Linked DNA regions of Microbulbifer sp. A4B17. The protein of the gene in region 1 binds, or shares a complex with, the protein of each later gene. Links are inferred from orthologs where the notes say so. Each region holds a gene or a part of one and is shown in the gene's direction. Other genes may lie near its edges.

The links.
Region 2: secY (region 1) and secG share a complex: the UniProt entries of both Escherichia coli proteins name them as parts of the sec protein translocase complex. The link is inferred for Microbulbifer sp. A4B17 from one-to-one orthologs.
Region 3: the proteins of secY (region 1) and secA are in contact, whole or in part, in a crystal structure (PDB 3DIN), measured with the Thermotoga maritima proteins. The link is inferred for Microbulbifer sp. A4B17 from one-to-one orthologs. Residues at the interface, in WP_004081795.1 of Thermotoga maritima: Glu108, Gly109, Glu110, Glu111, Ala236, Glu237, Arg238, Arg239, Ile240, Thr241, Ile242, Gln243, Tyr244, Ala245, Arg246, Arg247, Val248, Thr249, Gly250, Arg251, Arg252, Val253, Tyr254, Gly256, Ala257, Ser258, Thr259, Tyr260, Leu261, Pro262; in WP_004082002.1 of Thermotoga maritima: Glu261, Ala262, Arg263, Lys300, Ala301, Arg302, Thr303, Ile304, Ile305, Leu323, Tyr324, Asp325, Pro326, Val329, Ser330, Tyr333, Ile336, Lys340, Phe345, Val349, Glu363, Phe364, Tyr374, Ser375, Gly376, Gly377, Glu393, Ile395, Thr482, Ser483.

Annotation. Positions count from the first base shown.
Region 1 is NZ_CP029064.1:612,943-619,646, forward strand. What follows is about bases 3,189-6,073. They hold secY (preprotein translocase subunit SecY), read left to right. Parts: upstream 3,189-3,900; coding sequence 3,901-5,247; downstream 5,248-6,073. Other genes in these bases: rpsE (30S ribosomal protein S5), read left to right, coding at 3,189-3,229; rpmD (50S ribosomal protein L30), read left to right, coding at 3,268-3,453; rplO (50S ribosomal protein L15), read left to right, coding at 3,455-3,889; rpmJ (50S ribosomal protein L36), read left to right, coding at 5,289-5,405; rpsM (30S ribosomal protein S13), read left to right, coding at 5,751-6,073. In the rest of the region: rplN (50S ribosomal protein L14), read left to right, coding at 1-151; rplX (50S ribosomal protein L24), read left to right, coding at 172-483; rplE (50S ribosomal protein L5), read left to right, coding at 515-1,054; rpsN (30S ribosomal protein S14), read left to right, coding at 1,064-1,369; rpsH (30S ribosomal protein S8), read left to right, coding at 1,410-1,802; rplF (50S ribosomal protein L6), read left to right, coding at 1,815-2,348; rplR (50S ribosomal protein L18), read left to right, coding at 2,362-2,712; more of rpsE, read left to right, coding at 2,723-3,188; more of rpsM, read left to right, coding at 6,074-6,107; rpsK (30S ribosomal protein S11), read left to right, coding at 6,195-6,584; rpsD (30S ribosomal protein S4), read left to right, coding at 6,600-6,704. UniProt on the Escherichia coli protein: The central subunit of the protein translocation channel SecYEG. Consists of two halves formed by TMs 1-5 and 6-10.
Region 2 is NZ_CP029064.1:4,119,242-4,125,926, reverse strand. The notes cover bases 1,139-4,004. They hold secG (preprotein translocase subunit SecG), read left to right. Parts: upstream 1,139-2,287; coding sequence 2,288-2,722; downstream 2,723-4,004. Other genes in these bases: BTJ40_RS18170 (hypothetical protein), read left to right, coding at 3,090-4,004; tpiA (triose-phosphate isomerase), read left to right, coding at 1,483-2,217; glmM (phosphoglucosamine mutase), read left to right, coding at 1,139-1,363. In the rest of the region: more of glmM, read left to right, coding at 11-1,138; more of BTJ40_RS18170, read left to right, coding at 4,005-4,067; BTJ40_RS18155 (AHH domain-containing protein), read left to right, coding at 5,445-5,741; BTJ40_RS18150 (hypothetical protein), read left to right, coding at 5,738-6,310; BTJ40_RS18145 (hypothetical protein), read left to right, coding at 6,349-6,543. UniProt on the Escherichia coli protein: Subunit of the protein translocation channel SecYEG. Overexpression of some hybrid proteins has been thought to jam the protein secretion apparatus resulting in cell death; while this may be true it also results in FtsH-mediated degradation of SecY.
Region 3 is NZ_CP029064.1:3,835,009-3,842,171, reverse strand. The notes cover bases 2,314-5,657. They hold secA (preprotein translocase subunit SecA), read left to right. Parts: upstream 2,314-2,706; coding sequence 2,707-5,457; downstream 5,458-5,657. Other genes in these bases: BTJ40_RS16875 (M23 family metallopeptidase), read left to right, coding at 2,314-2,543. Outside these bases: cell division protein FtsZ, read left to right, coding at 1-142; lpxC (UDP-3-O-acyl-N-acetylglucosamine deacetylase), read left to right, coding at 538-1,452; more of BTJ40_RS16875, read left to right, coding at 1,608-2,313; bifunctional glutamate N-acetyltransferase/amino-acid acetyltransferase ArgJ, read left to right, coding at 5,688-6,890; 8-oxo-dGTP diphosphatase MutT, read left to right, coding at 6,900-7,163. UniProt on the Escherichia coli protein: Required for protein export, interacts with the SecYEG preprotein conducting channel.

The DNA of each region.
Region 1 (6,704 bases):
CGGTTCCCTGATTAAATTTGACGATAACGCAGCGGTGCTGCTGAACCAGCAACTGGCGCCGGTTGGCACCCGTATTTTTGGTCCGGTAACTCGCGAATTGCGCGGTGAGAAGTTCATGAAGATCATCTCCCTCGCTCCCGAAGTTATCTAGGCCTCGAGCGGAGAAGAGTTATGCGCAAGATCAAGCGTGACGACGAAGTGATCGTTATCGCCGGTCGTGACAAGGGCAAACGTGGTTCAGTACGTAAAGTACTGAACGACGGCCGTCTGATTGTCTCCGGCATACAGATGATCAAAAAGCACCAAAAGCCAAACCCACAGATGGGTATTGCAGGTGGCATCGTTGAGAAAGAAGCTGCTATCCAAGCTTCCAACGTAGCCATCTTCAACCCTAACACCCAGAAGGCTGACCGGGTGGGCTTTAAAGTACTGGAAGACGGCACTAAGATTCGCGTCTTCAAATCCAGCGGCGAAGCCATCTAAGGCTCTTGACGCAAAAGCAGGTTGGTAGATCATGGCAAAGCTTAAAGAGCTCTACACTAAGGACCTCGTGGCCAAGCTAAAAGAAGAGCTTGGTCTCGAGAATGTGATGGCAGTGCCGCGCATCACCAAGATCACCATCAACATGGGTGTTGGTGAAGCGATTGGTGATAAGAAGGTGCTGGAGCACGCTGTCAACGATATGACAGCAATTACTGGTCAAAAGCCCATCGTTACTAAAGCGCGCAAATCTATTGCGGGCTTTAAGATTCGTGACGGTTGGCCGATCGGCTGCAAGGTAACTCTGCGCGGTGAGCGCATGTATGAGTTCCTGGAGCGTTTGGTTGACATCGCGATTCCGCGTATCCGCGACTTCCGTGGCATTAGCCCGAAGCAGTTCGACGGCCGCGGTAACTTCTCTATGGGCGTGACTGAGCAAATCATCTTCCCGGAAATTGACTACGACAAAGTAGACAAGCTCCGCGGTCTGGATATTTGTATTACCACTACAGCTGCAAACGACGATCAAGGTCGTGCGCTGCTGAAAGCGTTCAACTTCCCTTTCAAGGGTTAAGAGGATTCCATGGCGAAGAAATCCATGATTGCGCGCGAAAACAAGCGCGCTCGAACCGCAGCTAAGTACGCCGAGAAGCGTCAAGAGCTGAAGGCGATCATCGCCAGTTCCACTGCTTCCGAAGAGGAGCAGTGGGAGGCTCAACTCAAGCTGCAGAAAATGCCGCGCGATGCAAGCCCGGTACGTCAGCAACGCCGCTGTCGTATTACTGGTCGCCCCCACGCTGTATACCGCAAGTTCGGCCTGTGCCGTAACAAGCTTCGTGAAGCTGCGATGCGTGGTGATGTTCCTGGCCTCGTGAAGTCCAGCTGGTAATTACCAGCTGGTTTAAGGCAGATTTGAGGAGTCTCATAAGATGAGTATGCAAGATCCGTTGGCAGATATGCTGACTCGCATCCGCAATGCCCTGGCGCGCGGAAAAGCGGAAGTCACCCTGCCATCATCCAAACTGAAAGTAGCTGTGGCCAATGTCCTGAAAGACGAAGGTTACGTTACTGATTTAAACGTAAGCGAAGGCGCTAAGCCGGAACTGACCATTGCTCTGAAATATTTCCAGGGCAAGCCGGTTATTGCCGAGCTGAATCGCGTTTCCCGTCCGGGCCTGCGCGCTTACACTGGTAAAAAAGCTCTGCCTACCGTACGTGGTGGCCTGGGTATCGCGATCGTTTCCACCTCTAATGGTGTGATGACTGACCGCGCTGCACGTCAGGCTGGTATCGGTGGCGAAGTGCTTTGCACCGTATTCTAAGCGGGGGTTGCAATGTCTCGAGTAGCAAATAGTCCGGTAGTTATCCCCGCAGGTGTAACCGTAGACCTGAAAGGTCAGAACATCGCTGTTAAAGGCGGTAGCGGTAACCTTGATATGGTTATTCACGGTGACGTAGAAGTGAGTGAGGCTGAAAGCCAGCTGACTTTTGCCGCGCGCAATAACTCCAAGCAGGCCAGAGCTCTGGCGGGTACTACCCGTGCTTTGGTCAATAACATGGTGATAGGCGTAAGCAAGGGCTTCGAGAAGAAGCTGCAGTTGCTGGGTGTTGGTTATCGTGCGAAAGCAGCCGGTAAAGCGGTTAACCTGACCCTGGGCTTCTCCCATCCGATCGATTATCAGTTGCCGGAAGGTGTGACTGCGGAAACTCCATCCCAGACTGAAATCGTACTGAAGAGCAGCAATAAACAGCTGCTGGGCCAAGTGGCCGCTGAGATCCGTGCGTTCCGTCCGCCGGAGCCCTACAAAGGTAAGGGTGTCCGTTATGCCGACGAGCGCGTGTATCGCAAAGAGGCCAAGAAGAAGTAAGTAGGGCATAGATATGAACGTTAAGAAAGCATCTCGCTTGCGTCGTGCACGTCGTGCCCGCGCCAAGATCCGTGAGCTGGGCGCCGTTCGCCTCACCGTGAACCGCACCCCGCGCCACATTTACGCACAGATCCTGTCTGCCGAAGGCAATGCGGTATTGGCTTCCGCCTCTACCCTGGACAAGGACCTGCGCTCAGGTAAAACCGGCAACGCTGACGCCGCTGCCGCAGTTGGCAAATTGATCGCTGAGCGCGCAAAAGCCGCTGGCGTTGAACAAGTTGCCTTCGATCGTAGCGGCTTCCGATACCATGGCCGTGTTAAGGCCCTGGCTGACGCTGCCCGCGAAGCCGGTCTGAAATTCTAAGGGTTGAGTTATGGCTAGAGAGAAAGACAAAAGCAACGACGAAGGCCTGCAGGAGAAGCTGGTCCAGGTCAATCGCGTTGCCAAGACTGTTAAAGGTGGTCGTATCTTCGCCTTTACCGCACTGACCGTAGTTGGTGATGGCAATGGCCGTGTCGGCTTTGGTCGCGGCAAGGCGCGTGAAGTGCCTGTAGCGATTCAAAAGGCGATGGAAGCTGCACGCCGCAACATGATCCAGGTAGATCTGAATGGTGACACCATCCAGTACGCTACCAATGGTCGCCATGGCGGTTCCAAGATTTACATGCAGCCCGCCTCCCAGGGTACCGGTGTAATTGCCGGCGGTGCTATGCGCTCCGTTCTGGAAATGGCTGGTGTACACAACGTATTGGCTAAGTGTTACGGCTCCACCAACCCGGTGAACGTAGTACGTGCAACTTTCAAAGCTCTGGAGCAAATGCAGAGCCCGGAAGATGTGGCTGCCAAGCGCGGTAAATCTGTCGAAGAGATTCTGGGCTAATCACAGCTCGGATTTAAGGTTATTGGTGGGTTAAGACCATGGCTAAAAAGACCATTAAAGTGACCCAGACCAAAAGCATCAACGGACGCCTGAAAAGCCATCAGGCGTGCGTTGCGGGTCTGGGCCTGCGCCGCATCGGCCACACAGTGGAAGTGGAAGATACTCCTTCCGTGCGCGGCATGATCAATAAAGTTAACTACCTGGTTAAGGTTGAAGGGGAATAACATGCGTTTGAACGACTTGTCTCCTGCACCGGGCCACAAGCACAGCGCCAAGCGCGTTGGTCGCGGTATTGGTAGCGGATTGGGTAAGACCGGTGGCCGCGGCCACAAAGGTCAGAAAGCGCGTTCCGGCGGCAGCGTTCGTCCGGGCTTCGAAGGCGGTCAGATGCCTTTGCAGAAGCGTCTTCCTAAGTACGGTTTCACTGCTCGTGTTTCTCGCTTTACCGCAGAAGTACGTCTGGCTGAGCTGGCGAAGGTAGAAAATGACGTAATCGATTTGGCAGCGCTTAAGAATGCCGATATTATCGGCAGCCATATTAAACGCGCCAAAGTGTTCCTCTCAGGTGAGCTGACCAAAGCTGTTACCGTTAAGGGTCTGGGAGTTACCAAAGGTGCAAAGGCAGCGATTGAAGCTGCTGGCGGTAAAATAGAAGACTAATCGAGGCGCCAATGGCACGACCAGGATCCGGTGGAAATCCCCTGGGCAACAGCAAGGGATTGGGCGAGCTTTGGGCTCGCCTTCGTTTTCTGTTTCTAGCGATTCTTGTTTATCGACTGGGGACACATATTCCGGTGCCCGGCATTGATCCGGAAAAGCTGTCAAACCTGTTTAACCAGAACCAGGGAACCATCCTTGGCCTGTTTAACATGTTCTCAGGCGGCGCCCTGGAAAGGATGAGTATTCTGGCGCTGGGCATCATGCCCTACATCTCCGCGTCCATCATCATGCAGTTGATGAGCGCGGTGACTCCCTCTCTGGAAGCGTTGAAGAAGGAAGGGGAGGCCGGTAGGCGTAAGATTAACCAGTACACCCGCTATCTGACGGTAATACTGGCCCTGATTCAGGGTATCGGTATGACTTTCGGTCTGGCTGGGCAGAACCTGGCTTACTCATCTGAGCCCGCGTTTGGTTTTTACTTTGTGGCGGTAACGTCACTGGTGACTGGTGCTGTATTTATGATGTGGCTCGGTGAGCAGATCACTGAGCGCGGTGTTGGCAACGGCATTTCCATGCTGATTTTTGCCGGAATCGTCGCCGGTCTGCCCGGTGCCATCGGCCAGGCATTTGAACAGGCGAGACAGGGTGAGCTGCACATTCTCATGCTGTTGATAATTGGTGTTATCGCTCTTGCCGTAGTGTTCTTTGTGGTTGTTATGGAGCGCGGCCAGCGTCGCATCACAATCAACCACGCCAGACGCCAAGCGGGACGTTACTCTGCAGCTCCGGCTGCACAGGCGAGCCACTTGCCGCTGAAGGTGAATATGGCTGGTGTAATCCCGGTGATCTTTGCCAGCAGCATCCTGTTGTTCCCGGCCACACTGGCTCAGTGGTTTGGCCAGGGCGGGGAGGGTCTCGGTGCAGAGATTCTGCAGTGGATGGCGTTGCAGCTTGGACCAGGGCAACCGCTGAACATTATTCTGTTCGCACTGTTGATTGGTTTCTTCTGTTTCTTCTACACGGCGTTGATGTTCAACCCGAATGAAGTTGCAGATAACCTGAAAAAGTCCGGTGCTTATGTGCCAGGTATTCGCCCTGGAGAGCAGACGGCCCGCTATATCGATAGCGTGCTGACTCGCCTCACCCTGGTGGGTGCTGTGTATATCGCACTGGTATCCCTGCTGCCGCAGTTCCTGGTAGTTGGGTTTAACGTTCCCTTCTATCTGGGGGGTACCTCACTGCTGATCGTTGTAGTAGTAGTGATGGACTTTATGGCACAGGTACAATCGCATCTGCTGTCACACCAGTACGAAGGCTTGATGAAAAAAGCGAACCTGCAAAGCTACGGTCGTCGCTAGCGCGTCACCTGCTCGCAGTTTGATTGAATTGAGGTAAGGTCATGAAAGTACGTGCTTCTGTAAAAAAGATCTGCCGTAACTGCAAAATCGTACGTCGCAAAGGCGTTCTGCGGGTAATCTGCAGCGCTGAGCCACGTCACAAGCAGCGTCAAGGCTAAGAAGGGGCCAGCCCCTTGCGGAGAGCGCCCACCGGGCGCCTCTGTAAAAGCTGGAAGAATTCGCTATCCGATACAGCCCCGTATCGGATAGCAGTACCCCGGAAAGTTTTTTTGGGGTGGGAAGTTAGCAAAAGCAAACTTCCAACTGGGGGCGTTGACTGTCGTCTTCATCCGCTTCGGGGGACCGATGCGGACGTTGGCTATTGCAAATTAGTGTCTGAAAAGCTATTCTTGCGCGCCTTTTTGGTGGCGCCGCCGGTTTTTTAGTCGCTGTCAGCGCCGAAATCAAAGTAGAGTCACATACTTAATATAAAGCAGTGACTCCAATACGTGGAGTACGCCTCTATGGCACGTATTGCTGGTGTCAATGTACCAGACCACAAGCACGCCGTAATCTCCCTGACCCACATTTATGGGGTTGGTCGCACTACGGCTAAGTCTATTTTGGCAGCGGTTGGTATCGCTGAATCCACCAAAATCCGCGAACTGTCTGAAGAGCAGATCGAAACCATCCGTGGTGAAGTTGCAAAACTGACCGTGGAAGGCGACCTGCGCCGTGAAGTATCCATGAACATCAAGCGTTTGATGGACCTGGGTTGTTATCGCGGTCTGCGTCACCGTCGCAGCTTGCCGCTGCGTGGTCAGCGCACCAAGACCAATGCTCGCACCCGTAAGGGTCCGCGCAAGCCGATTCGCAAGTAAGCCTTAATTAAGGCGCGAAATCGCGGTTCAAGATGCCCCGTCCGGTTTATCGCCGAGGGGATTTGATACAGGATTTAGGATACTGGTATGGCTAAGCCAAAAACTACTGTTCGCAAAAAGGTCAAAAAGACCGTTGTCGACGGTATTGCCCACATCCACGCATCGTTCAACAACACGATCGTGACGATCACTGATCGCCAGGGTAATACCCTCAGCTGGGCCACCGCAGGTGGATCCGGCTTCCGTGGCTCACGTAAGAGCACCCCGTTTGCAGCCCAGGTTGCCGCCGAGCGCGCAGGTACTGCAGCTCAGGAGTACGGCCTGAAAAACCTTGATGTAGAAGTAAAGGGCCCTGGCCCCGGTCGCGAATCTGCTGTTCGTGCACTGAACAACTGCGGCTACAAGATCACCAACATCACCGACGTGACGCCAATCCCGCATAACGGATGTCGTCCACCTAAAAAGCGTCGCGTGTAAGAGGGGGCTGACGAAATGGCACGTTATATTGGACCAAAATGTAAACTGTCCCGTCGTGAAGGGACTGACCTGCAGCTGAAGAGTGGTGTTCGTCCACACGACTCCAAGTGTCGCGCAGAA
Region 2 (6,685 bases), 3.5 Mb from region 1 along the record:
GAGAAGCGTTATGGAAAGAAAGTATTTTGGCACTGATGGTATTCGTGGTCGCGTTGGCGAGGGAGCAATTACTCCCGATTTTATGCTGCGCCTGGGATATGCAGCGGGCAAGGTACTGGGAAGAATTTCCAAAGCTAAACACCACCGGCGTCCCCGCATCCTTATCGGTAAGGACACTCGGGTTTCCGGCTACATGTTTGAGGCAGCGCTGCAGGCGGGCCTGATTAATGCTGGCGTGGATGTCGCCCTGTTGGGGCCAATGCCGACTCCGGCGATTGCCTACCTGACCCGGACTTTCCATGCCGGTGCAGGTATTGTTATCAGCGCCTCCCATAACCCTTACCACGATAATGGCATCAAGTTTTTCAGCGCTGAAGGTTCCAAGTTACCGGATGAGGTTGAACTGGAGATTGAAGCCGCTCTCGAGTTGCCGATGGAGACCTCGGACGACCTCGGTCGCGCCTATCGTGTTGATGATGCAGCCGCGCGTTACATTGAGTTCTGTAAGGCTTCTACGCCCTGGGGTTTCTCCCTGGAGGGTCTGAAAATTGTTCTCGACTGCGCCAATGGTGCCACTTATCACGTAGCACCAATGGTATTTCGTGAGCAGGGGGCAGAAGTCAGCGTAATTGGAGCAGGTCCTGATGGACTCAATATCAATCTTGATTGCGGCTCCACTAAACCACAGCAGTTACAACGGGCCGTGGTTAAGCGCGGTGCGGACCTGGGGATAGCCTTTGATGGCGACGGGGATCGGGTGTTGTTCGTCGATGCCAATGGGGAATTGGTTGATGGCGATCAGCTGCTGTATATCATCGCCATGCACCAGCATAAATTCCTGGGAGGCTGCAGTGGTGTTGTCGGCACCTTGATGAGCAACTACGGTTTTGAGCTCGCCTTGCGCGAAAGCAAAATCCCGTTTGAGAGAGCTAAAGTGGGCGACCGACATGTGCTTGAGAAAATGTCAGTCAATCAGTGGAAGCTGGGAGGCGAGTCGTCAGGCCATATTATCTGTGCCGATGCTTCTACCACCGGCGACGGTATTATTGCCGCACTGCAGGTACTGCGTGGCCTGTGTGAGTTTGATGAGCCCTTGCATCAGCTTAAGTCCCGTATGACAATGTTCCCCCAGCACATGATTAATGTGCAACTGGCTCATCGCGATGGTGTTCTCGATCACACAGACGTTAAGGCCATTGTTGTCGATGCGGAACGCCAGCTGGCGGACAGCGGACGTGTGCTGCTGCGGCCATCGGGCACAGAGCCTCTGATCCGGGTAATGGTTGAAGGTCGCGACAGCGCCCTGGTGGAACAGCTGGCCAAAGATATTTCCTCCGTGGTGGAGCGAATAGGAAATAACTGATCTGCTGCGATTTAACCCGTAGTAAATCGGTCCTCTGGGGACGCAGAAGAAACTCGTATAATTTTGGTTGTATGTTGGCGTCAATGTCGCTAAGATTTGCGCCCCTTGAAGGAGCACACATGCGAACACCGCTAGTAGCAGCAAACTGGAAAATGAACGGCAGCCGCGAGTTTGCCGAACGTTTTTTCACCGAACTCAACCTCGAAGGTGTGAAGTCCGGTGTTGTTGTTTGCCCATCTTTTCCATATCTCGGCCTAGTGGCTGATGCAGCGGAAAAGAGCGGATGTTTTAGCCTGGGTGCCCAGGACCTTAGCCAGGAGCCCAAAGGGGCATTTACTGGTGAGGTTTCCGCTAGCATGTTGCTGGATTGGAATACCCGTTACGTTATTGTTGGGCATTCTGAGCGCCGTAGTCTCTACGGAGAAACCAGTGAGTTAGTGGCGAAAAAATTTGTTGCGGCCCAGAAGGCGGGACTGAATCCAATACTTTGCGTCGGGGAAACCCTTGAAGAACGCGAACAGGAGCGCACTCTCGAAGTGGTTGCTGAACAACTTAAAGCGGTTGCCGATATCATTGATTCGGCTGGCTGGAAGCAGTCCGTGATTGCCTATGAGCCGGTATGGGCCATTGGCACCGGAAAAACTGCTAGCCCTGATGAAGCCCAAGCTGTACATGCGTCTATTCGCTCGCAGTTGGGCGATTTGGGCGCTGAAGTACAGATTTTATATGGCGGTAGTGTAAAATCCGCAAATGCCAGGGAGCTTTTTGCCCAGGCAGATATTGATGGCGCCCTGGTGGGTGGAGCTTCGCTGGATGCCGGCGAGTTTGCTGAGATTTGTCGCGCTGCTGTTTGATTTAACAGCACGCGGGTTAGCGAATACTGAATAACGGGTTGTTTAGACCCCCGTAGAGAGTTTCCAGAAAATGGAAAAATTGGTATTAGTTGTACACGTTTTGACTGCGCTGAGCATTATCGGCCTGATTTTGCTGCAACAGGGTAAGGGTGCTGAAGCTGGTGCATCTTTTGGCGCGGGCGCGTCCCAGACAGTTTTTGGTAGCCAAGGTAGCGGAAATTTCTTTTCCCGCTTGACAGCAATTTTTGCGACGGTATTCTTCGTCACCAGTTTCGGCCTGGCCATCCTGGCAAGACAAAGTGCAGAAACTAATGTTGATGCGGACCTTCCGCAAATTCCAGCGGCGGTGGAGCAGATTGGCCCAGTCGATGAACTGCCGGCTATCGATAGCGATATCCCGCAGCTCGAAACAGATTTGGAAACTGGCGATATCCCACAGATTCCTACAGACAGTACCGGTTCAGAAGAACCCGCTGCTGGCCAGGAGAATGAGGAACAGCAGTAAAAGATTTTTGCCCAGGTGGTGGAATTGGTAGACACGCTATCTTGAGGGGGTAGTGAGCTATGCTCGTGCGGGTTCAAGTCCCGCCCTGGGCACCACACATGAAACTGAGAGAAAACCTCAGTTAAATCAAAGAGTTAAAAGGAGGCTTCGGCCTCCTTTTTTTATGTCTGGTACTCCGCTGGCACACAATTGGTACACACTCATGCACCTGTTGAAGCGGCCGGATAGCCCCCACCTTTACTTCAATCTACGCCTCCCTAAATCATCGCGGTTCTTGCGCTTCTCCTTACATACAGTTGACAGAGATAAGGCTTCTAAGAGAGCGTTATACCTAGCAAGGAAGGTCAAGCAATGGCACTGGTTGGGTATGGACTACGAACAGATAAAACGTAACGCCTATGAGCAGGCAATAAAATTTCGTGATGATTGGCTGGATGAGTTCTTTAGTGAAGGGGGATACGCTCTATATAGCTATGATGCAAAGCAGCTTTTAGCGGAGCATTTAGGGGAGAGTGTTGAGAGTGGTCCTCAGGTTGAATTGGATTTAGAGGAGACCGAGGAAGAGCTTCTTAGTAGAGGTGTAAGACCTGAAAGAAAGGCTACAACACTTCGGGCACGGATAGGGAAGTTACAGAGACAGTTATTGAGGGCTCAACAACGCCTTGTTTCTGGTTTGTCTACTCCCGATGAAGTTGAAGATGATTTAGTGGATTTACTCGGAGCCCAATTAACAATAGAAGCCCTTGAGCAACATAGGCGGCCTGAACGCGTTACCGAGTTGTTAAACACTACTAGCCAAGCAGCTTCGGCTGCCATAGCTGTTGATAAAGTAAGTAGTCCCTCTCCGAAATTCTCAGAGCTGTATCAAGGTTGTGTGGATAACAAGAAGGCCGAGACCATAGCGAACCCACTAGGGCAAGGAACCTATGATGCACTTCGTCTGGCCGCAGAGGATTTCTTGTGGGTATTTGGGGATATTTCTTTAAATGCTTTCAAGGTAAAGGATGCAATGCATTTTAGGGATGTGCTGCTGATAGGCCCAAGTAACAGAAAGAAATATCCCGATCTTACACCTGAGGCAGTTTTATCTGGTGATGCAGAGTTTGGTAAGAGGATGTCTGCTACCACGGTTGGGGAGCGCCTGCTCTATGTCTCTCAAATTTTTGAGTATGGGGTAAGGTTTGAGTACATCAGTAAGAATCCCTTTAAAGGCATTACGGTACAAAGGGATACTCCAAAGATGCCAGCTTACTCGCAGGAAGATTTGGAGCGTATCTTCAAGTCACCGCTATTTGTTTCTGGTAGTTCATACTGGAAGCGGTCTGCACGGCAGTCGCATTTTTGAGCGTTGATGATAGCGCTATTTACTGGTGCAAGATGTGGTGAGATAGCACAGCTTAGAGCCGAGGATGTAAGGGAGCAGGATGGTATTACTTACTTCAGCATCAATGATGAGGAGGGAAAGGCGGTTAAGTCTAAGGCTGCTATAAGGAAAGTCTGTTGTGGTCAACTCCAACCGGACACTTCTTTAAGCACATTTCTCAAATTCGATCGGGGCTAGGTCTCCCAGTGTTGTATGTATTCTGCGTGAGTTGTAATAAGCAATATAGGCCCTTACATCTGCTACCGCATCCTCCCTTGTCGGATAGAGGTTTCCCGTTAACCACTCCCGCTTCAAGCTACTGAAGAAACGTTCAGTCGGTGCGTTGTCCCAACAATTTCCCTTACGGCTCATTGAACACACCATCCCCTGCTGACTCAATAACGTTTGGTAGGTATGGCTGGCATACTGACTGCCACGATCAGAGTGATGCAGGAGACCTTTTGGGGGCGTACGCAAATTGACAGCCATCATCAACGCACGAGTTACCAGGGCCGTTTCCATCTTTCGATCTAGATGCCAACCAACAATCCTGCGAGAATAGAGATCAATCACTACCGCCAAGTACAACCAGCCCTGCGAAGTCCAAATATATGTAATATCAGTCGTCCAGACTTGGTTTTTAGCACTCGGTGAGAACTCCCTATTAAGAAGGTTCTCTGCGACCGGCAGGTGATGTTTACTGCCAAGCCTAGCTTTTTCATGAGCTTGCGGACTCGATAGCGCCCGACTTCAAAGCCTTCTTTACGTAACAGCTTCATTAGCCGACGACTTCCGAGACTCTGTCTAGATTCTGCAAATAGGGCCTTCAAACGATGGCATAATTGCCATGTTTGAGCATCTATTGAGCTATTGCCACGGCAACACCAGTCGTAATAACTAGTCTTACTTACCTGCATTACCCGGCAGAGCACCCTAACAGGAAAGCTGCCTTGCTGTTTTTCAATAAAGCTGTACTTTATTTCATTTCTTTCGCAAAGAAGGCGCTGGCCTTTTTTAGGATTTCTTTCTCCATCCGCAACTGCTTATTTTCACGTCGTAATCGCTCTAATTCTGCGCGCTCGCCTACATCCAACCTCACACCGTCTTCTTCCTGCTTCAGTTCCTTTATCCAGCGTCGCAGGTTATTGGCTGTTGTTCCTACAGCCTCTGCTGCTTTAGGAATTGAATACCCTTGCTCAGAGACTAGCGCTACGGCGTCTTTCTTAAATTCCGGCTTGAAATGCCGACGTGTACCTTTTGTTGTCATACTTCACCTCGCTTGGTAGTTTTACCATCTTAGCGAAGTGTCCGGAAGGATTAGACCACTACAAAGGGCGCTGGCAGGTTGGTAGGGTGACAATGGCCCGATTAAACCTGCATGCTCATGGTGTTGGTATCAATGACCCTGTAAATGGTGTTTGGTTACCACGGAAATATGAATATAAAGGGCACTGGGCTACGCCGAAAGCTCCCGCACATAAAGAAATTCACCGCTACAATTATGAAACATGGATTGTGGCAAAGTTTTCTCAGTCGGGACTTCCAGAGTTGGTATTAAGAAACCGATTGAGAGAGGTGAAAACAAGGTTGAAGCATGGCGGTTATCCTCAACAAATTACTAAAGCAAAAGACTGCGAGTGGGATGGCTCACCATGAAGGTTTATCAGCTCAAATATTCTCCAAAGCGATTTAAAGCATTTCAACTGGATATTTTATCATTGGCCGAGCAACTCGGAGATGAAGGTTTGTTGCCACTCTTGATGGAATTCCCCTTGACTAATGAGCCGCTTCTTCAGCACTGGGGGAGGGTGTCAGACAAATTTACTCCTTTGTCTTCAACTAGCGTGGAGATATCAGATATATCTTTGTGGGGTCACACAAGCCTGATATTGAATGAAAAAGCTTATAAGTCACTGAATGAATATCTGAAAGGTGAAGGGGAGTTTTTACCAGTCATAGCTGATGGGGAAGAAATGCAGATATTCAACTGTCTATCATTCGGAAAAGAAGATGCCAGTCAATGCCTCAAAAAATACTTAGATGGTTATGAGGATGGACTGGAAACCCTTGTTTTTGATGAGGCTGATGTTGCTAATAGATTTCTCTTTAAATCAAAAATGCAAGGTTGTGGCGCTCTATATTGTTCTTCTTTATTTAAATCTTTGTGTTCTGAATTTGGAATTCAAGGTTTACGGTTTGATGAGGGTTTACTTGACCCTTTCTAAGGTGTAGTGCCTATTTATTATGAGTAAAGGATTTGTCCATGAAATGGTTTTCTGTTAAGAATTCCGCTATAAAGGGGTTTCCTGAGTGGGTGCGGTCATTCGGGATAGATGAAGAGGGTATTGTTTTCGTGCCGGCGGCAATGGCTAAAGTTGAAGAAAATGAAGTTTATTTGTGTACACTTTCTGATGGGACTCCGTCTGTAATGTATAAAAAGCACTGTTTTGTTCCATAAAGTGGCTGGCTAAAGAGTTCCCAGAGGCTGCTGACCTATGCCTGATGGTTGAGGCTAAAGCTACTGAAGTTCAGTAGAGTCGTTGTCGATATATATTCCTTCAAAGAAACCGGAGCGGTCTTGCCCAACACCCTCAAAACTA
Region 3 (7,163 bases), 3.2 Mb from region 1 along the record:
ATTGGCAAGCCGCGAGGCTATTGATCCGCGTCCCCGTGCTGAAGCGGAGCGTCCCAAGCGCCCAGCTTCTACTCTGAACCCCGCTGATGCGGATATGGAGTACCTGGATATTCCCGCCTTCCTGCGCCGTCAGGCAGACTAGGGAAAGGGTACCGCAGAGGCAAGAACACCGCTCATGTCTGCCCGGCTCCGGCTGGGTATTGCCGCTGCGGTGCGGCTTTTATTCGGGTCCACCTTGTCGAATGGGTGGGCCCTTGCTTCGTTTGTGTGAATTTTAATCAGAACTGGCGGGTCGCAATAACTATCTAAAATAATTAACAATTATTAACAGCGCTTGTGAAGCTTACGATCTTAAAATGCTGTCATAGCGACATGCGTTGGCGCTGCAATCTTTGCTTGATCTATCCTCTATAGGTAGGTGGTGCACAGTTGTAGTGACCACTCGCCCAGAATTGGTATTGGCGTCGCAATTGTGCTAGTATCGATGGCTTGCTGCGCCTCAGGGGCGTGGTCCACCGACGGGGAAAAGATAGTTTCATGATCAAACAGCGCACGCTTAAGAATGCTATTCGCGCCACTGGCGTAGGTCTGCACACTGGCAAGAAAGTTGTACTTACCCTTAAACCAGCGCCCGTAGACACCGGAATCGTGTTCCGTAGAACCGATTTAGATCCGGTTGTTGAAATCGAGGCTCGTGCGGAAAATGTCGGCGACACTCTTCTTTCGACCACCCTGGAAAAGGGTGATGTTCGCATTGCTACAGTAGAGCACTTGCTCTCGGCAATGGCGGGCCTTGGTATTGATAACGCGATTGTCGAGTTGTCAGCCCAAGAAGTGCCCATTATGGATGGCAGTGCCGGCCCATTTGTTTTCCTTATTCAGTCCGCAGGTATCCAGGAGCAAGCGGCTCCGAAAAAATTCCTGCGTATTAAAAAGCCAGTAACCGTAGAGGATGGCGATAAAGTAGCCAGCTTCCTGCCTTTTAATGGCTTTAAAGTTTCTTTCACAATCGATTTTGACCACCCGGTATTTCAGGGGCGTAACCTCAGTTCATCTGTGGACTTTTCCAGCACTTCTTTTGTGAAGGAAGTGAGTCGCGCCCGTACCTTTGGTTTTATGCACGAGATTGAATACTTGCGCTCCAAAGGCCTGGTTCAAGGTGGCTCCCTTGATAATGCAATCGTGATTGACCAGTACCGCATTTTGAATGAGGGTGGATTGCGTTATGAAGACGAATTTGTGAAGCATAAAATTTTGGATGCTATTGGCGACCTTTACCTCCTTGGCACCAGCCTCATTGGTGAGTTTAAGGCCTATAAAGCAGGCCATGCACTCAACAACAAATCCCTCCGCAACCTGATGACACAGAAGGATGCCTGGGAAATGGTCACCTTTGAAGGTGAGCAGGAAGAGGCTCCGATCTCTTATATCAAGCCTATTTTGGCAGTTTGATACTTTTGCAGGAAGCCGGCATTATAGTGCCGGCTTTTTTGTATGATTGTTTCACAGAGAAAGCCTGTAGATTTTTGGTATTCTTTTTGGTTTGGCACCTCACCTTATAGTGGGGACTAACGAAAATTAAAAATGTCGAACTCCTCACAGCCCCTATGAAAGTAATCCTGGTCAATGAGCGCGGTGCGACTCGCAGCTTTAATTTCGGCAGCTTGAGTAAAGCTCTGTTGGGCTTGTGTCTGCTGAGCCTGCCTGTGGGGGCATTTTTGCTGGGGGCCAACCTGCCGGTTACCAAAACCGATCTGTTTGATTCCCGAACTGCCAAGGCTTGGAGCCGCGCCCTGCGCAAGCAGCAGGACGAAATTGCTGAAGCCGATAGGGAGGCGCGGGAGCAGCTCGCAGCCCTCACGCTTAAACTCGCTGAGTTGCAGGCACGTTTAACTCGCCTGGATGCGCTGGGTGAGCGTTTGACCTCTGTAGCCAATCTCGATGAAGGGGAATTTGAGTTTGGCAGTGCACCGGCTATCGGTGGACCGGAAGATACCGGAATTGCAGGCGCATCCGAACTGCCATATCAGCCACCCGAATTCCTAGATGTTATTGGAGATCTCTCTCACCAGATTGAAGATCGCCAGATGCAGTTGAATACGCTCGAATCCCTGATGGCTAACCTCAAGCTCGAGGATGAGCAATTCCTGGCAGGCCGCCCTATCAGCAAGGGGTGGATGTCCTCCCGCTATGGTTATCGTACCGACCCTTTCACCGGCCGCAGAACCTGGCATAAGGGTGTGGATTTTGCTGGCAAGATGGGCTCTGACGTTGTTTCAGTAGCTGCAGGCGTTGTTACCTGGGCCGATGAGCGTCACGGCTATGGCCAGCTGGTGGAGATCAATCACGGTAATGGCTACTCCACTCGTTACGGGCATAACAGTGAGCTGAAAGTGGGGTTGGGTGATGTAGTCAAGAGGGGCCAGGTCATTGCCCTGATGGGCTCCAGTGGCCGCTCTACCGGGCCCCATGTCCATTTCGAGATTTACAAGAATAACCGCACGGTTGATCCGGCCACCTATATCCGCCGCACAGGCAGATAAGAACTATCCTTCCTTTACGCGTAATTGTTGGCAGCTTGGCATAAGAGTTGCCAGCGCTTGCGCCTTCCTGTTTACTTGCACCCCTCGCATAAAGGAGCGTCGGTGCATTGATCTGCCCGATATTAGCGCCGACAGCGCAAATAAGATAAGTGGTTTCTAGATAATGATTGGCAAACTGATTAAATCGGTCTTTGGTTCAAAAAATGACCGCGAGCTGAAGCGCATGCGACGCGTCGTGGAAAAGATCAATGCTCTGGAAGAGGATTTTCAGAAGCTTGACGATGCAGGCCTGCGGGCTAAAACAGATGAGTTCAGGCAGCGTCTCGCTGATGGGGAAAAGCTCGATCAAATTCTGCCCGAAGCGTTTGCCGCAGTGCGCGAAGCGGGCCGCCGGACTATGGGCATGCGCCATTTCGATGTCCAGCTGATAGGCGGTATGACCTTGCATGAAGGGCGCATCGCAGAAATGCGCACCGGTGAAGGTAAAACCCTGGTTGCAACCTTGCCGGCATATCTTAATGCATTAGAAGGTAAGGGTGTTCACATTGTTACGGTGAATGATTACCTCGCTGCGCGGGATGCCAATTGGATGCGCCCGGTGTATGAATTCCTGGGTATGACTGTGGGAGTTATTGTTTCCCAGCAGCCGCCGGAAGATAAAAAAGCAGCATACGAGGCTGACATCACTTACGGCACCAATAACGAGTTTGGCTTTGATTACCTGCGTGACAACATGGTGTTGCGCAAAGAGGATCGTACACAGCGTCCTCAGAATTTCGCTATTGTGGATGAAGTAGATTCGATCCTGATCGATGAAGCCCGTACCCCGCTGATTATCTCTGGCGCTGCTGAAGATTCCTCTCACCTTTATATGGCGATGAATAAGCTGGTCCCTCAGCTGGAGCGCGCCGAAGAAGGTGGCGAGGGCCACTATACGGTTGATGAAAAAACCCGTCAGGTTGAACTTACCGAGCAGGGGCACTTATTGATCGAAGATCTGCTGTCACGCAGCGGATTAATGAAAGACGATCAATCACTTTACGCCCCTGGGAACCTGGGTTTGTTGCACCACGTGCATGCGGCTCTGCGCGCTCATGTACTTTTTAACCGCGATGTGGATTACATAGTGCAGAATGGCCAGGTGGTTTTAATTGATGAGCACACCGGCCGGACTATGCCCGGTCGTCGCCTCTCCGAGGGCCTGCATCAGGCGTTGGAAGCAAAAGAGAGTGTTCAGATCCAGAGTGAGAGCCAGACCCTCGCCTCCACAACCTTCCAGAATCTTTTCCGCTTCTACCCCAAGCTCGCCGGTATGACCGGTACTGCAGATACAGAGGCGTTTGAATTCCAGCAGATTTACGGGCTGGACGTGGTGGTAATTCCCACGAATAAAGAAATTCAGCGTGAAGATCTCAATGACCTGGTTTACCTGAGCCAGGAAGAGAAGATGGAAGCGATTATTGAGGATGTGAAGCACTGCCGTGAAAAGCAGGCTCCGATCCTTGTGGGTACTGCCTCTATTGAGACCTCGGAAGAGATGTCTCGCAATTTGCAGAAGGCCGGCATTAAGCACCAGGTCCTTAATGCCAAGTACCACGAGCGTGAAGCACAGATTATTGCCCAGGCGGGTCGTCCGGGTGCGGTGACTATCGCCACCAATATGGCCGGTCGTGGTACCGATATTGTTCTGGGCGGAAACTGGGAAGCTGAAGCGGCAGCCCTGGGGCAGGAGAAAGGCCGCGAGCTGACTGAAGCAGAATTGGCGCAGGTCAAAGAGGATTGGAAGGAGCGTCACGAGCAGGTTATTGAGGCCGGTGGTCTGCATATTATCGGTACTGAGCGTCATGAGTCCCGCCGTATTGATAACCAGTTGCGAGGCCGCGCTGGTCGCCAGGGCGACCCGGGTGTTACTCGTTTCTATCTCTCCCTGGAAGACAACCTGATGCGCATCTTCGCCTCCGACCGGGTGAAGAACTTTATGCAGATGCTGGGAATGGAGCGCGGTGAGGCGATCGAGCACCGTATGGTTTCCAACGCTATTGAAAAAGCCCAGCGCCGCGTTGAAGGGCGTAACTTCGATATTCGTAAACAGTTGCTGGAATACGATGATGTGGCCAATGACCAGCGTCAGGTGATTTACGGCCAGCGCAACGAACTGCTTGAGGCTGAGAGCATCAGTGACACCATCTCAGCTATTCGTGACGATGTGGTCGATGGCATTATCTCCAGCTCAATTCCGCCGCAGAGTGTGGAAGAGCAGTGGGATATCCCGGCCCTGGAGCAACAGCTCTCCGGAGAATTGGGTATCCAGCTTCCGGTACAGCAGTGGCTGGACGAGGACCGCACCCTGCACGAAGAGAGTCTGCGGGAAAAAATTGCTGCCGCTGCTCAGGAGGCATATACGGCAAAAGTTTCACGCATTGGTGAGTCTTCCGGTGATGCCAATTTGATGCCGACTATCGAGCGTCAAATTATGTTACAGGTATTGGATCAACTGTGGAAAGAGCACCTTTCCAGCATGGATCATTTGCGTGCGGGTATTGGCTTGCGGGCTTATGCCAACAAAAACCCCAAGCAGGAATTTAAGCGCGAGTCTTTCCACCTGTTCCAGAGCATGCTGGAGAACCTCAAGCATGAAGTAGTGCGCATCCTTGCCCACGTAGAGCCGATGACTCGTGAGCAGGCAGAAGAAATGGAGCAGCGCCGCCTGGAAGAGCAGCGCAAACAGCAGCTCGAACTGCAGCATGCCCAGGCTTCAGCACTTCCAAAGAGTGAACCCCAGGAACAGCAACCGGCGACTCCTGTACCGGAGCGCCGCGGTCCTAAAGTTGGAAGGAATGACCCCTGCCCCTGCGGCTCCGGGAAGAAATACAAGCAGTGTCACGGCAAGCTGGCTTCCTCTACTCAGAGTTAAGTTTCCACTGCCTGGATTTAGAAATACCCTGCTTAGCAGGGTATTTTTTTAATTTCGATAAGAATTATCTGCGGATATCTCGAGTTATTCCGCAGATAAGTTCATTTTTGACTTGCCTTGGTTAAGAGCGGCTTTGATAATGTCTGCCACCTATTCATTTCTGCAATTTCGCTCTAGTGAACTGCTTACAGGTTTGCAGAGTGTTGTGATAGCTCTAAGTCGTTATTCTTATGCCTGAATCACTTATACCCTCTGTTGAAGGGGTTCGTCTCGCCAGTATGCCCGCCAAGATCAAAGATTGGCAGCGCAACGACCTGTTGTTGGTTGAGCTTGCTGAAGGAACATCAGTCGCTGCAACGTTTACCCAGAATACTTTTTGCGCGGCCCCGGTTACTGTCGCCAAAGAACATATCTCCAAGGGGGGTGTGAGAGCTTTGGTAGTCAACGCCGGCAACGCCAATGCTGCCACTGGAGCCAGAGGGTTGGTGGATGCACGGGCTACATGTGAGGCCGTGGCAGATGCTTTAGAGATTTCTGCGGAACAGGTATTGCCTTTTAGTACCGGTGTGATTGGCGAGCACTTGCCAATGGATAAGTTGCTTGCTGCAATCCCAGATTCTGTAACGCAGCTTGATCCCGGTGGCTGGGAGTGGGCGGCCGAGGCCATCATGACTACAGATACCAGACCAAAAGTTGCGAGTCGCACACTGAAAGTTAATGGCGAGGAAATAACAGTGGTTGGCATAGCCAAAGGTTCCGGCATGATCCAACCGAATATGGCGACCATGCTCGCCTATGTCGCCACCGATGCAGGCGTAGCGCAACCACTACTGGAAAAAATGGTGTGTGAAGCCGTAGAGGCCTCCTTTAATCGTATAAGCGTAGATGGAGATACCTCGACGAACGATGCCTGTGTACTAATGGCAACGGGTGCGCGTGGAGAGGTGATCAGCAGCAGTGAGGATATCGGCTATCGGGAGCTACATGAGGCAATTACAGAAATACATATAGAGCTCGCCCAGGCTATTGTCCGGGATGGCGAGGGAGCGACAAAATTCGTTACCGTGCAAGTGGATGGCGCACTCAGCAGTGAAGAGGCTTTGGCTGTGGCTTTTGAAGTGGGAGACTCTCCACTGGTGAAAACTGCACTCTATGCCTCAGATCCTAACTGGGGTCGGCTGGTTATGGCGATCGGCAATGCCATCAAAGGCGAGCTGGACACTGATAAGGTGGAGATTTTCCTTGATGCTGTACAGGTGGTAAGCGCCGGTGGGCGCGCGTCTGGGTATCTAGAGCGGGCTGGAGAGCAGGTATTTTCAAAGCCTGAATTTATGATTCGTATTGAGCTGGGTCGAGGCACGAGCAGTGAGCATATCTGGACCTGTGACTTCTCTCACGAGTATGTCACCATCAACGCAGAATATCGGACTTGAGGTAGTAGGGTGAGTAAGGTTGTCCATGTTGCTGTCGGTGTAGTAACCCGAGGGGATGGCAAGATCCTGATTGCCCGCCGCCCCGACCATTTGCATATGGGAGGGCGCTGGGAATTTCCCGGTGGCAAGGTGGAAGCTGGTGAGTCTGTGCAAGATGCGCTCTATAGGGAGTTACTTGAAGAAGTGGCTATTGAGGTACAGGAGTTGCAGCCGCTGCTAGAAATTCGCCACGACTACCCTGAAAAGACTGTGCTGCTGGATACCTGGCAGGTA